One region of the Pseudoalteromonas sp. SiA1 genome, then DNA from elsewhere that is predicted to be linked to it. Evidence: predicted binding sites of a transcription regulator. Region 1 holds the regulator's gene; the other holds the start of a gene.

Evidence for each region. The regulator LexA, encoded in region 1, represses DNA repair genes until DNA is damaged. The targets are predictions, from matches to a motif close to TACTGTATNNNNATACAGTA.
Region 2: a site for LexA is predicted at 3,972-3,991, ahead of uvrD (DNA helicase II). Genes of this name have one in related genera too.

Annotation. Positions count from the first base shown of each region.
Region 1 is NZ_CP076084.1:3,168,159-3,176,414, forward strand. It holds gene coxB (cytochrome c oxidase subunit II) at 1-1,098, opposite strand, end outside; gene lexA (transcriptional repressor LexA) at 1,592-2,209, opposite strand; gene KK487_RS14735 (PaaI family thioesterase) at 2,408-2,851, shown strand; gene KK487_RS14740 (hypothetical protein) at 2,881-3,261, opposite strand; gene KK487_RS14745 (endonuclease) at 3,514-4,167, shown strand; gene hmpA (NO-inducible flavohemoprotein) at 4,207-5,388, opposite strand; gene norR (nitric oxide reductase transcriptional regulator NorR) at 5,554-7,119, shown strand; gene KK487_RS14760 (LysR family transcriptional regulator) at 7,125-8,021, opposite strand; gene KK487_RS14765 (NADPH-dependent FMN reductase) at 8,138-8,256, shown strand, end outside.
Region 2 is NZ_CP076084.1:135,052-143,307, reverse strand. It holds gene cysQ (3'(2'),5'-bisphosphate nucleotidase CysQ) at 1-531, opposite strand, end outside; gene nudE (ADP compounds hydrolase NudE) at 524-1,096, opposite strand; gene yrfG (GMP/IMP nucleotidase) at 1,383-2,030, shown strand; gene KK487_RS00665 (dUTP diphosphatase) at 2,345-2,971, opposite strand; gene KK487_RS00660 (YacL family protein) at 3,024-3,392, opposite strand; gene KK487_RS00655 (hypothetical protein) at 3,516-3,740, opposite strand; gene uvrD (DNA helicase II) at 4,056-6,221, shown strand; gene KK487_RS00645 (GNAT family N-acetyltransferase) at 6,199-8,256, shown strand, end outside.

The DNA.
Region 1 (8,256 bases):
CGGTTGAATTACATCACCAGTGTCATTACCCCACGCGTTGCGTTTATAGGTAATAACAGCTGCTATTTGCTTGATTGATAATTGCTTTGCGAAAGACTGCATAGCCGTACCTGGTTTACCGTGGAGCAAAATATCTATATGCCCTTTGATATCACCTATGACTATTGGGCTGCCTTTAAGAGCCGGAAAAACACCCGGCAAGCCTAATCCTGTTGGCTGATGGCACGCCGCGCAGCTCGCCATATAAACCTGCTCACCAAGCGCCATCAGCTCTTCTTTTGGTACAACTTGGTCTAATAACGCAGCGTCTGCTGCAGCTGCTTTTTGCTTGGCTTGTTTAGCCTCTGCTAACCACGTTTTGAAGTCTTCTTCTGTTTTAGCTTCTACCACAACAGGCATAAAACCATGATCTTTACCGCAAAGCTCTGCACACTGCCCACGGTAAGTACCAACCTCATTAATATTGGTCCATGTTTCATTAATAAACCCAGGGTTTGCATCTTTTTTAACGGCAAAGTCAGGCACCCACCATGAGTGAATAACATCATCTGAAGTCATTAAAAAACGTACTTTTTGATTAATTGGTAGTACCAGCGGTTTATCGACCTCGAGTAAATAATTCGGGTTTTTATCAGCAAGGTTGGTTATTTCATTTTGAGGTGTAGCTAGCATGGAATAAAACTCAACGTCCTCCCCCATATACTCGTAATGCCACTTCCACTGTGAGCCTGTAATTTTAATGGTGAGATCAGCTTTGCTGGCATCCTCCATGGCAATTAAGGTTTTAGTCGCAGGAATGGCCATAACAATTAATATGACAAAAGGGATCGCAGTCCACAGTATTTCTACTTTGGTGCTTTCATGGAATTGGGCAGGGACAGCCCCTTTAGATTTGCGATGATGAATGAGTGCCCAAAACATAATGGCAAACACGATCACCCCAATCACACAACATATTAAAAAAATAGTCATGTGCAGTTGGTATACATTATTACTTATATCGGTTACGCCTTTACGCATATTATATTGGCTATTAGCAAGCACATTCTGCGAAAAAACAAACAATATAAGCCACAAGGAAGAACTCAGCTTACCCATGTGACGGCTCCTTTGATGCTATTGCTGACGCAAAGCGAAGAGGCATACGGCTTAAACGCCTATTCGTTATTTTTATTTTTTATAAGGGTGCTGGATTTAGTAAATGTGTGTTCTCAAAACGACTAAGCTGTGAGTTATTTTTATTCCAGCTCTTTAATAACTAGTTAAAAAATAAACAATAAGCAAGGTGAGTATGAAAAATAAACAAGGTGTATTTTTTAAAATGCGCAGCTAAAAAAATAGCAACTAGTCAGGCAATTAATCTAAGAGTCAGGTTTAGTAAGGGGTGTATTGAAATTACAGGATAGAAATATAAAAAATTGTTAACTTAAAAAAGCAGAGTAAATTTGTTTATTTATAAAGTATTTAGTGATTTTATTTATGATAGGAGAAGCACTTAACAACATATAGTCATACATTTGATAAGTTAGACATTGTGCTGCTAACAAACCCAGCGCCTAATCACTATTAAGCGCTAAATTATGCTTTAATACTACATCCAGTCAGCGTTACGAATAACACCTACCGCTAAGCCTTCAATATTGAACGACTCATTTTCTAAATCGACCTCAATAGCTGAAAACTCATCATTTTCAGCATGTAAGAGTACTTTTCTGCCCGCTTTTTCTAAACGCTTCACGGTTACATCGTCGTCAACACGGGCAACAATAACTTGTCCATTTTCGGCAACTTGGGTTTTATGCACAGCAAGTAAATCACCATCCATAATACCAATGTCTTTCATACTCATACCGTTAACACGCAATAAAAAATCGGCCGCAGGTTTAAACATTAAAGGGTCAATTTTACAGTGGCTTTCTACATGCTGTTGCGCCAATATAGGCTCACCGGCAGCCACCCTGCCAATTAAAGGTAAGCCTAACTGCTCTGGCTCCTCTTCTTCAACAAGCTGAATGCCCCGACTCGCGCCTGGCTTCATTTTAATCACACCTTTTTTGGCCAGTGCTTTTAAGTGTTCTTCTGCAGCATTCGCACTTTTAAAACCCAGTGTTTGTGCAATTTCGGCACGTGTAGGAGGCATACCAGTGTCTTTAATAAACACTTTAATGAGTTCGAGTATTTGCGCTTGGCGTTTCGTTAATGGTCGCATACAACTGGTTTTCCATACAGTACAATTAACTGTGAGTATATACAGTTATTTAAAAATCGCAAATATAAATTAATGCCTTATATGCCGTTATCATCAAACAATAACCTACTTTAAAAGCAGGGTGATAAATGTAATTATTAGCAACGCATTATCATATTAATAAATTTTAATTCTCAATTACTTATCCAAGGAGCTAGCATGAGTATTTGGCATCAACCGATTACATTAGAGTTTTGTAAGCAATTAGATCAAGGTATTACAGGCCAAGGGACACTCATGAAAACCATGGGAATAGAAATCAGTGAAATTGGTGATGACTACTTAGTGGCAACTATGCCGGCAATTCCAGAGCATCATAACCCTATGGGTATCGTTCATGGTGGTGCAAATGTGGTGCTTGCTGAAACAGTAGCAAGTTATGCCGCTAATTTTGTGGTTGATTTCAATCGGTTTTATTGTGTTGGCCAAGAGATCAGTGCAAGTCATTTAAAGGCATCACGCAATGGCACATTAACGGCCACAGCGAGAGCTTATCATATCGGCAAGCGCAGCTCGGTTTGGGATATTAAAATAACCAATAGCCGCAATGAGCTTTGCTGCGTATCACGTATGACCGCAGCCGTAGTAGAGCGAAAAGGCTAGTAAGTCAATTAACCAAGGTTGAAATTAAATTACTTTTCGAAAGGGTAAATAGTAATTTCTACGCCTGCACCAATTGCAGATATACGTAACAAGGTATCTGCATGTAAGGCTTGGTTAAAGCATTTTGGCGAAGTGCCAGACTCAAACCCAATATCGAAAGTTCTGCGTGAACAACTCAACCATTGCTTTAATGCATTGCGTGAACACGACTCGATTAACTCACACAAGTGATTAATCGCTTTATCTGGCGTGGTTATTTCACCTGCAACCTCAATGCGAGCAAGTTGACGGTATTCGTCTTTATCATAATGTAAAATAGTTGCGACCTTTTTTAAATCAGCAACTAATACGCTAATATCTTGCTTTGACTCAAGCTCTAGATCTACATTTAAAAATTGAATTTCCGACATTATCTCGTTTTTACCCTCTATTAATCTCATTGCAAACTTTAACGCAGTTTTACCGTTATACCAAATCAACAACGCAGGAATCACTGCATTAACGCGTTTTTAGCGTTAGCCTCTGAATATTGCCCACTATTTACTCCTAAAAAACGCCCTACACAAAATACGCAAATTAAAATTAAAGCATGCCGGCGGCAGTTTACTTTTTTATTCTAGGCCTTAAACTAGCCGCTCCTGTAGTTCACGTATGTGATGGATATGATTCGGTTTATTTTAGCTTTGTTGGCTTGCTGTGCTTGTTTTTCAGCAATGGGCGAACAATTTACGCGGTTTTCGAGTGCCAAAAAGCACTTAATTAATACCCTTCCCGAAAACGCTAAAAGTATTTATTGTGGTTGCGATATAAAAAAACAAGGCAAAAAGTTGGTACCCGACCCTACCCATTGTGGCTACGTGCCTCGCAACACACTAACCCGCTCAGGCAAAGTAAATCAACGTGCCCTGCGAATTGAATGGGAACATATTGTCCCTGCATGGGAATTTGGTCACCAGTTACAATGTTGGCAAGATGGTGGGCGTAAAAACTGCCGCAAAGTTAGCGCTAAGTTTCGCTTGATGGAAGCCGATATAAACAATTTAGCCCCTGCAATTGGTGAAATTAACGCCGATCGCTCAAACTACCGCTTTGGCATGTTAGCCCAAAACGCGACGCAATATGGTCGCTGTGAGGTTAAAGTTAATTTTAAACAACGTGTTGTTGAACCGCCTGTTCATGCACGTAAACGCATTGCCGATGCGTACGCTTACATGCAAAAAACGTATGGTTTAAAAATTTCAGCTAAACAACAAAAGCTATTTAATGCTTGGCAACAACAAGCTTATGCTGCTAACACAAATAGTAAAAAGCTGTAAGTTTAAATTAAAAGCGTGTAACACACGCTTTTAATTAACCTATAACGCTTGGTGTGGTCCAAATATTTCGTAGTGAATGTTTGAGCTTTGCACACCTAAATCAAGTAGCTGGCCTTTTACGTAAGCCATAAATGATGCTGGTCCACACAAATAAAATGCCCCTTCGCTAATAGGTAATGATGCCTCAAGCACCGATAAATCCATTAGCCCAGTGAAATCACACTCCTCGCCACCTTGATTAAACCAAGTAAATGTTTTTAGCTGTGGATGCATTGCCGTTTGCTGCGCTAAATACCCTTTAAATGAAAATTCGCGGCTGTTTTCACACGCGTGCAAATAACTAATCGCTTGATTTTTATCACCACTAAGTAGCGTTTGCAGCATCGCCATCATCGGGGTTTGGCCAACGCCTGCTGAAATAAGTACCACTGGAGTTGCCTCATTTTTTAAAATGAAATCTCCCGCTGGCGGGTATAACTCTACTCGTGCGCCTTGCTCTAGTGAGTGTAAATAATTAGACACCACGCCAGGCTTTGGTTGGCACTCTTTTTTAACGCTAATACGATAGTTTTTAGCATTGCTCTTTTGCGAAATAGAATACTGGCGGATCTCTTCATATTCTGCGCCCTCAGGCTTAACTTTAATGCCAATGTACTGTCCTGGCTTGTAGGTAATAACTGCTTTACCATCCACAGGTGTCAGCGTAAAACTAGTTACGAATTCAGATTCAATATGTTTATCAGTAATTTCAAACTGGCGCGTGCCTGCCCAGCCACCATGGTTGTTTTTACTGTGCGCATACAATGCCGCTTCTTCGGTAATACAAATATCAGCAAGTACACCGTAGGCTTCGCGCCACGCATATTCAACATCGGCAGTAAACTGCTCAGGAATAAGCTCTTTTAACGTACCGATTAAATGTGCGCCCACAATAGGATAATGCTCAGGTAAAATATTTAAGCTGGTATGCTTATGATTAATTCGCGCTAGCGCCTCTTTTAACACGGCTAAATTATCAATATTTTGCGCGTACGCAGCCAACGCATTAAATAATGCAAATTGCTGACGACCCGTTTCTTGATTAGTCATATTAAAAATATGTTTAAGCTCGGGATTATGACTAAACATGCGCTTGTAAAAATGATCGGTTACGACCGTACCTGCCTCTGCAAGCAATGGCACCGTGCTTTTAACTATTTGTATGGTTTTATCGGATAACATGTTTATTTCCTATGTAATAACTAACTGCTTGCATTTAGCATTACACAGAGTGTGCCAACCAATTAAACCTATAATATTCAAAAGGTTAAATTAACTCGCTTTACAAAATGGGTCTTTATGACCTACTATAAAACCTGTAAAAATACACTAAAAGGTCATTTTGACATGAACCAACAATTCAACCTGACGCAAGTTGCATTAGAACTTGCGCAAAGTACGTTACATGCTCACAGTTTTGAGCAACTTTTAGCCACGGTTGAACGTGTTATTCCCAGCGATGCCAGTGCATTATTAATTCGCCAAGGTGAGCAATTAAAACCCTTAGCCATTAAAGGGCTTATGCCCGATAGCCTAGGACGACGTTTTGATATTGCGGAGCATCCTCGCCTTAAAGCCATCTGCAGTAGTCGTTTGGCTCTGCAATTTGCACATGACTGTCCACTACCTGATCCATACGACGGGCTACTACTGGCTAAAACCGGTGATATTCCAGTGCATGCCTGCTTAGGGTTACCCCTTTATGATAAAAACGCACTACTTGGCATTCTGACCTTTGATAGCCTTAACGCCAATGCGTTTGACGGTATTACCACTGATACACTCAACACCTTACAAACCTTGTGCAGTGCGCACTTTAAAACAGCCCTAGAGCTTGCCCATTACAAACAACATGCGCAGCACTCTAGTGAATTAGTACAAGCGTTAAACCGTGAGGCGCTCAAACGTGATGGTGGTGAAATTATTGGCCAAAGCTCAGCAATACAAACGCTTAAAAATGAGATAAAACTGGTTGCGGCATCAAACTTTAGTGTCCTTATTTTAGGTGATACTGGGGTCGGCAAAGAGTTGGTGGCACGTAATATTCACTTACACTCCGCACGTAAAGATCAGCCATTAATTCATTTAAATTGTGCATCACTGCCTGAAAACCTCGCAGAAAGTGAATTTTTTGGCCATGCAAAAGGCGCTTTTACCGGCGCCCAAAATGCCCGCCAAGGTAAATTTCAGTTAGCCGATGGCGGCACCTTATTTTTAGATGAAATCGGCGAGCTGCCTCTGGCTATGCAAAGTAAATTATTACGCGTACTGCAAAGTGGCGAAGTACAAACCGTTGGCGAAGATGAACTTAAATATGTCGATGTTAGAGTGATTGCAGCAACCAATCGCGACCTAAAACACGAAGTAACACAAGGACGGTTTCGCGCCGATTTGTACCATCGATTAAGTGTTTATCCACTCACAGTCGCTCCATTGAAAGCCCGTGATGAAGATGTTATTTTATTAGCCGGTTATTTTGCAGAAAAAACAGCCCGCAAGCTCGCTATTAAACAGCTAAAACTCAGTATTGAAACGCAACTGCTGCTTAAAAAATATGACTGGCCAGGCAATGTGAGGGAGCTTGAGCATGTGATTAATCGGGCTGCATTAAAGGCTAAACAACATCAGTGGCAGCAACCAATTATTACTATTGAACCTGCGCATTGTGAGCTAAATTTAAGCGATGTTAACACCTTAGCTCTTGAACACTCAAACCAGCTTGTAATCCCACCTTTAGCAAACAACATTTCGTTAAAGCAAGCCACAGATACCTATACTCAGCAACTTATAATACAGCAACTTAAACAACATAATTATAACTGGGCAAGCACAGCGCGTAGTTTACAGGTCGACCGCGCTAACTTAACGCGGCTAGCCAAGCGCTTAGGTGTTTCAATAAAAAAATCGTTGTAGCCTTTTTAACTTAACTTTCGCTGCTTAAAATAATTTTTTAATAGCTGACTAAACGCTTGAACTTTTGCCGTTCGATGCACTAAATGATGCGTAACCAGCCACAAATCGGTTGGCCAACTCAGTTCATTAGGCAGTACAGGGACTAAATCAGAGTATTGCGCTGCAACATCATGCTGTAATCCGCCAATACCGAGTCCTTTAACGATGGCGCGGGTCGCTTCTGAGGTTTCTGACACTCTTAGCTTAACTTGCGACGGGGGAATATTTTCATCAACCCATGCAAAGTAAGGCACTTTGGCATTATACCCTGCTACACCTGACACAAAGCTATGCAGCGATAGTTGCGCTAATGTTTGTGGCAACCCATAACGGCTAATGTAATGCTTTGATGCATAAAATCCTGACGAGAGCGCCGCTAAATGCTGAGCAATATAATCACCCTCATCCGGTCTGGGTCCAGCTCTTACTGCGATATGTGCTTGGCCATGATCTAAACGTAAGCGTTTTTGATCCATAATCACTTGTAATTGCACTTGCGGATGCAAGGTTTGAAACTGCTCACACACCTCACTTAATACATCAATAAAGCCACTAACTGTGGTGAGTAACAAGCTACCTTGCAAGGTGCTATCTGCAGCAATAATGTCATTATGTAGGCGCTCTAGTTCACCATTAATCGCTTGTGCTGTGGTAAATAACTTAGCGCCAATTTCTGTGACTTTGTAGCCGCGAGCATGGCGATGAAATAGTCGCGCATTTAAGCTTTTTTCTAAGTTATTTATTCGCCTGAGCACCGTACTATGGTGAACATCTAACACTTCGGCCGCGGCAGTTAAAGTACCTAAGCGCGCTACCTCGTAAGCAACCTTCAGGTCTTGCCAATCATTAAATTGAATTGCCATGATAACTACTCTTTAATCTGTGCATATACGCACACAAGTTTTGCGTTTATTTGGCTTTTCTGCAAGTGATTATTTGTTAAAGTCACATTATACAAACTCATTATCAGGAGCAGCTCATGACAACACCAAAAATTATTGCCCTAGCAGGTAGCTTACGTAAAGATAGCTTTCATCAAAAACTCATTAACGAAGCGGCACGCTTTGCTTTAGAAAGTGGCGCTGAAGTAGAAGTGAT
Region 2 (8,256 bases), 320 kb from region 1:
CGTTGCAAATTGCGCATTTAAATACTGACTCACGGCTTCTATCTTTTGGCGGCGGCTTACAGCCAAAGTTAAACTTTCGGGAGGCGCTACAAATATTTGTTTATCATGCTCGCCTTTACGCTTAAACGCCCCATTATTAGCGGTAGCAAAATAGGTCACGTCTTTTGCTGGCCAATGAATCACTCCCAATACAGGATGATTATTTTCTATCAGCGCAATATTAACGGCAAAGTCGCCGCTTTCTAATATAAATTCACCGGTGCCATCCATCGGATCAAGCAGCCAATAGCGTTGCCAGTGCTGCCTGTCTTCCAATGCTGGGATCGGCGTCTCTTCTGACATAATAGGAATATCGGGAGCTAGCGCTTTTAAGCCAGCAACAAGTACATCGTTTGCGGCTAAATCTGCTTTAGTAACTGGCGTATTGTCTGATTTTTCTTGTTGACCAATATCATCTTTTTTATAAATAGCCATAATTGCATCACCTGCACTTTGGGCAAGTGTTATGCATGGTTCAAGTAATTTATCCATTAGTCGCTCCTGAGGCTAAGTACTTATCTAATAATAGCAGAGCGGCAACACTACGTGCTTCAGTAAAGTCAGGTTGTTCTAATAGCGACTGCCACTGCGCAAGTGGCCATTTAACAAGCACTAATGGCTCTGGCTCATCACCTAATAGGGTTTCAGGGTATAAATCTTTAGCAAAGAGAATATGCATAGTGGCATTGAAATAACTAGGCGCCATAGTGACCGTTTTAAGTGCTTCAAAGTATTCTGCACCAAAGCCAATTTCTTCTTTGAGCTCTCGGTTTGCCGCTTGCTCAGGTGTTTCACCGGGGTCAATTAATCCTTTAGGGAAACCTAACTGATAGTCATTGGTGCCGGCGCAATACTCTCGAACGAGTAGTAGTTCGTTTTCAGCTGTGATGGGTACAATCATAACGGCTCCACGGCCACCGCCGCGAATTCGTTCATACTGACGCTCTTCGTCATTTGAAAATTTTAGTTCTAAAGACTCCACAGTAAATAAGCGACTTTTAGCGACAACATTATTACTGAGAATTTGTGGTGGTGTTGGGTGCTTTTTCTGTGTCATGGGCATCAATTTGCTATCATTGCAGTTATACTAATCATATACCCAAATGAGTATAAGATGCGAGTTTCAGTTTGAATTAAAAGCAATTTAAATGCAGAATTAATCATAAAATATCTTACCCGTAGTTAAGGTTAAATATTTATCTGGCGTTATTGAATTCGCCCTTAATATTTCATCATTGGGTATATGTTTTTATAGTTCAATTAACAGAGCCCATTATATTTCGCTTGCAAGCATTTCATCGCAACGTAGTCATTTAACGCCTCAATTTCCACAAGGATATATCATGCTCAATTGGTCAAAAATCGATACTGTATTACTCGACATGGACGGGACTTTACTTGATTTACATTACGACACTGACTTTTGGCTCAATGTTGTTCCACAACAACATGCTCTGGCTCAAAATATCAGTTTTGAGGAAGCCCGCGCAGATATCTTAAAACGCTATCAGGCTGTGAGTGGCAAAATTCAGTGGTACTGCTCTGACTATTGGGAAGCACAGCTAAACTTACCTATTCTCGAACTAAAGCGCCAGTCTGCTCACTTAATCAAAATTCGTGAAGACGTTCCGCATTTTTTAACGGAACTTCGACGTGCAGGTAAAGAACTCATTTTACTTACCAATGCTCATCCTGAATGCGTCATGCTCAAATTTGAACATACCGCTATTGATAATTATTTAGACGGAGTGGTGTCAACGCATGAATATGGGGTAAGTAAAGAGCAACAAAGTTTGTGGCATAAGGTTCAAGGGGATTTAGGGTTTGATAAACGCCGCACATTATTTGTAGATGACAGCTTACCGGTATTAAATGCCGCTCGAGAATACGGCATTGAGCATTTACTTGCGGTTGCTAACCCGAATAGCCAGCAACCACATAACGATATAACCGATTACTTAAGCGTCACCGATTACCGTAAGCTTATTTAGGGTCTGTTGATCTTTCAAGGTTAAATTTGCAGCAGTCTGTTTGGTATTTAGGCAAGGCAGAGCCTATGTGGTGTGGTTATTCCCCATAAATAGGCGATAACGCAGCATCAATGCCAAACAGGCGCTGCCCGAAGGGTTCTGCCTAGGGGCGATTTACTCTTTGTTGCCTACATGGATGTAGGTAAGGGGCGTGAGCAGGACGCGGAAGCTTTGCTCGGTTTTTACTTAGCCCACTAGGTTACAAACCTCGCGTCGCGATTAAACCGCCCCTAGTTTGAACAAATTGTAATCCGCAAAGGTCAACAGACCCTGGCTTATTCGCCCTGAGGGTAACGCGCTACTAAGCCTTGATATACCTGTTTTGCAAAATCTGCATGCTCAGTATCAAGGCTTTTAACTACTTCAACTAAGTGTTCGTTATCTTCTTTGCCATGCCACACTTTAATGTAGCTACCCTCTTTGTAACCATGATCCTGACGGAAGAAGTTCAGCGTATTTTTACCCACATAGCCACGATATAAATCATCAATATCCATACCGATTTGTGCCATACAACCGGCAAAAGCAGCCGCGTTAAAAGTTTTATTGGCAACCGCACTGGCCGCTAATAATTCAAGCGTTTGTTTAAAATCATCGCCTTGCTGTGGGGCGCTCATTTGAGTTTGTAGCTGCGTAGCGATTTGCTCGTAGCTGGTCTCACCGTCGATACGTAGCGATAAACCAAAATGAAAAATATCAACCAGCTCTAAAATTACTTGTTCAGTATCTGGCGTTTGTTTTTTCCACCATTTCCAACCGTAATGATCCAGCATTTCTGCACATTCAACCCAAATAGCTCTATACCACTCAAAGCCTTGACTAAACCATTGCTCATGTACTTTGGTATTCATGGCATTTTGCATTTCTAGCATAACAACTAGTTTGTTTAAATTCGCAGACATATTGGTTCCACTGTTGGATTTATAATTAGGGTAATAATACAGATAATATAACTTAACGACCAGCCGAAAACTCATGCCATGAGTTGATCAGGTCAACAAAGTCTTCAAAACCACAACCACTGCTTAAATCATTCTCTTCAAGCATGAGTTCATCATCTTGGTAGGCTAATATATCTTCGTTATCTTGATGCAGCGCATGTGCTTCGAATAATGCTTCATCTTTAGAAAGGATCAGATCAATTTCTTGGCCTTTAAGTGTTACCGGCTCAAAGCTTGAACTCACCGAGCTAATAAGTGCCAGCACCATCGCGACTTTGTCTTTGCCTATTTCTTCATTTAACCAACGGCCTATAATCGCGTGCTCGCTGCTAATTTTAATTCTTAACCCACTAATAGGATCGCGAATGAATTGGTATTCCATAACTTTATTCCAGTACTGCTAATACAACAGATTATAACCTAATCAGCTATGAATAATGAAAGCCAGATACAAAAATAGCGCCATAAGGCGCTATTAAAGTATGCTCACTATAGCTAACTATAGCTAACCGCCTGAGCGATAGCGGGCAGCATCAATAATTGCCCATAAATGGAATACGGCTCCAACAATGGCTGGAACAACTAAAAACCATAACGCGTAGCCGCCAAAAACCAAAATGGCAAACACCAGCGCCGCTAAAATACGACCCTGAACCAACTGCCCTAAACCTGGGAAAAAAATATTACATAGAGCGGCGATTACATTTCCGCCAGAACCTTGTTGAGACATACTAACCTCTGTAGTTTAATTAATTTTGTATTTGTACTTATTATTTATACTTACACACTTTATGCCAATTTATTAAGGCTTACAAATCATACAGTTAAATTATTACGAATTTATCAGTTTAGTATTTTTTGCCAAAAATAAGTCAAATTAGCAATTTTAAATAGCTATTTTAGTTACTTGCTCAGTTTATACTGTTAACTATTCAACAACTTAAATACGTATTTTATAAATAGCTGTTTATAAAAACAGTATTTTATTTAGCCTAACAAAAACACCTGTTATACTGCTCTCATTATTGATTAAAAAGGCGTAACGATGGACGTTTCAGAATTACTCGATGGCTTAAATGATAAACAACGCGATGCCGTTGCAGCGCCATTACAAAACATGCTGGTATTAGCAGGAGCAGGTTCAGGTAAAACTCGAGTATTGGTTCATCGTATTGCCTGGTTAATGCAAGTAGAACAAGCCTCTGCCTATAGTATTTTTGCGGTAACCTTTACTAATAAAGCCGCTAAAGAAATGCGCTCACGGGTTGAAGAAACATTAAAAGCACCTGTAGGCGGCATGTGGATTGGTACTTTCCATGGTTTATCGCACCGAATTTTGCGTGCACATCATCGTGAAGCAAACTTACCAGAAGCCTTTCAAATTTTAGACTCTGACGATCAGCTTCGTATGATCAAGCGCTTATTAAAATCGATGAATATTGATGATAAAAAATGGCCGGCAAAGCAGTTTGGTTGGTACATAAGCGCTAAAAAAGATGAAGCTCTGCGCCCTAAAGATATTCAGGCATACGATATTAACGAGCAAATGATGCTGCGTGTTTACGCGGCCTATCAAGAAGCTTGTGATAGAGCGGGCCTAGTTGATTTTGCAGAAATATTACTACGTAGCTATGAGGTTCTTAAAAATAACCCAACCTTGCTGCGTCATTATCAGCAGCGCTTTGCGCACATGCTTGTAGACGAGTTTCAAGATACCAATACTATTCAGTATGCATGGTTAAAATTACTTGCGGGCGATACCAGCAGCATCATGATTGTAGGCGATGATGACCAAAGTATTTATGGTTGGCGCGGCGCAAAAATAGAAAACATTAAACGCTTTTTAACCGATTTCGACGCAGAGACGATTCGCCTTGAGCAAAATTACCGCTCGACTGCCACTATTCTTAAAGCCTCAAACGCGTTAATTCAAAATAACTCCGAGCGAATGGGTAAAAGTTTATGGACCGACGGTAACGACGGTGAACCTATTTCTATTTATGCTGCTTTTAATGAGCTAGATGAAGCGCGCTTTGTGAGTAGCAAATTACGTAGCTGGCTTAATGCGGGTAATGCACTTCAAGATGCGGCTATTTTATATCGTAGTAATGCGCAATCGCGGGTACTTGAAGAAGCAATGCTACAAGAAGGTTTAAAATACCGAATTTATGGCGGTATGCGATTCTTCGAACGGCAAGAAATTAAAGATGCTCTTTCATACTTACGCTTAGTGGGTAACCGCCAAGATGATGCGGCATTTGAGCGAGTTATTAATACGCCCGCCCGCGGCATTGGCGATAAAACATTAAGCCATATACGTGACTGCGCTCGCGCTGAATCTTTGCCGCTTTGGTATGCTGCTAAAGCCATTGTAGAGCAACAGCATTTATCGGGTCGCGCTTCTGGAGCTGTTGCCAAGTTTGTTGAGTTAATTGAACATATTGAAGATAAGATTAGTGACTTAACGCTGCACGAGCAGGCTAAATATGCCATTCAAACCTCAGGGTTAATGGCAATGTATCAGGCTGAAAAAGGTGAAAAAGGCCGTGCTCGGGTTGAAAACTTAGAAGAATTAATTAGCGCCTGCGATCAATATGAACTCCCTGAAGAGGAAGAATTCAGTTCACCACTACAAGGCTTTTTAGCCTACACCTCGCTTGAATCAGGTGAAGGGCAAGCTGATGAACATGAAGATGCGGTACAAATGATGACGCTTCACTCAGCTAAAGGCTTAGAGTTTCCGCTGGTATTTATGGTCGGTGTTGAAGAGGGCATGTTCCCATCACAACAAAGTAATGAAGAAACGGGCCGTTTAGAAGAAGAACGCCGCCTTTGTTATGTAGGTATGACCCGTGCTATGGATAAACTGTATATAAGCCACGCAGAAAGCCGCCGTTTATATGGTCAAGAAAAATACCACAGCCCATCGCGTTTTTTACGTGAAATACCCGAAGACTGCGTAGAAGAAATTCGCATTAAAACCCAGGTTTCTCGCCCGCCAGCAGCTGGTCGCTTTAGTGCATCGGTTAGCCATGCCGCCTTTGAAGAAAGCGGGTTTAATTTAGGTCAACGGGTGCTACATGCAAAATTTGGCATTGGTACGGTGCTTAATTACGAAGGCAGTGGCGCACAATCGCGAGTACAAGTTAACTTTGACGACTTAGGTAGTAAGTGGTTAGTAACAGCTTATGCAAGACTACAAGCCGTTTAACCGCGTTATAGAGCATCTGCAACAGCAGCTAACGAATGCTAAACATCGTCAGTTACTGTTGCTTACAGGCGATAAAAATTGGTGTTATGAGCAATGCACTCAGCTGCTTGCTCAATTACAGCAACCCTCTTTTGTTCTTTCTAAAAACACAAATTTAGTTAATGCACATTGGCCAGAGCATACCCATCAAATTTTAGGGCAAGAGTGCGCCCATGCTGTTTATGATGGCTACAGTGGACTGGTGCCAGATAAACTAGCAGCCTTAGCTGGCGTAGTTCAAGCGGGTGGCTTTTTAATTGTATTACTTCCACCGCTCGAATCACTTGAACATTGGTGCGATCCTGCGCTGCCATTATTTCAATCATTTGGACAAGCGCATCAATACAGCTTTTTTAATCAACGCTTAAAGCACTTACTGAGCAACGCCTCCTTATTACATTTTAATCAACAAGATGGCTGGGTTACTCTTGCCGACATTGATTCATCAGCAGGTACAATAGATTTTACCGAGCAACAACAATGTGTTGAATTAATAAAAAAAACCGCGCACGGACGGGCAAATAGACCATTATTGATTAATGCTGATCGAGGACGGGGAAAATCAGCGGCATTAGGGATTGCCGCAAGCGAGCTCAGCGATAAAAAAATCCTCATCAGCTCTATGCAATTTCGCGCATTGCACAGCAGCTTTAAACATTTAGCAAACGCACTTAATTTGGAGTATCAAGCAGGCAATAAATGCATTGCAAACATGCAATATATTGCACCTGATCAACTACTTAACGAACAGCCTGAGTGTGACTTGCTATTAATTGATGAAGCAGCAGCAATCCCTGTTCCAATGCTCATAAAACTACTCCACCTTTATCCTCGCGTGGTATTTTCAAGCACCATGGTTGGCTATGAAGGCAATGGTCGCGGCTATATTCTAAAGTTTACTCGCTACATTAAAACGCATTTTAAAAATATGCGCAGTATGACTCTTGAGCAGCCTATTCGCTTTGCAAAGCAGGATCCATTAGAGCTGCACATTCGCACGTTATTAGCCTTAGATGCTGAACATCACAGCGTCACCTTACACTCTACCCCTTTGCAATTTAAGCAATTACAGGCACATCAACTTGCTAGTAACGAGTCACTACTTTATCAAGTGATTGGGTTGCTAACGCTGGCACATTATCAAACCAGTGTGAATGATTTACGCCACTTACTAGACGCCACTAAACAACATGTATTTGTTTGCCAACAAGGTGATAATATTCTCGGTGTCTGTTTAATTGCGATTGAAGGTGGGTTTAATGCCGCCATGAGCAATGAAATAGCACAAGGAAAGCGCAGGCCTCAAGGTCACTTAATGGCACAAACGTTAGCACAATTGAGTTTTAATGCTGATGTTTTAAAACAACACTGCGCCCGCGTGGTGCGTATTGCCATTGATCCACAGCATCACAACAAAAAAATAGGCACACAGTTACTTAAATACTGTGAACAGCAATTGCAGAGCGAGTGTCATTGGTTTGGTGCCAGCTTTGGTGGCAATGCGCAATTACTCAGTTTTTGGCAAAGTAATGGCTTTGATTTAGTTAAACTCGGTTTTCAAAAAGATAAGGCAACGGGCGAGCACAGTGCATTAGTTGTTAAAAGCTTAACTAAAAGTGACCAACTAGTAGAGCAATTAGTAGCACAGTTTGAAGCCGATTTCCCTTTGCAACTACTCGATCACTATAGTCAGCTTGATTATCAACTGGTCGCGAAAATTGTCTCTCATTTTAATACTCATACTGGCAGTATCACTGAGCAATTAAGATTAAAGTCTATGTTAACAAGTGACTACCAGCTTTTTAATATAAAACCATTGCTCTGGCGACGTTTTTGGGCATTGCCGTATAGCTTGCCAACCGATGACGATAATTTCCAATATGTTTTTATTAGGCTAGTATTACAAAATTGGACACCGAAAAATATCCAAAGTCAGTTAGGTTTGAATGGCACAAAGTCATTTAATACATTATTTAAAAAGGCTGTAAATAATTGG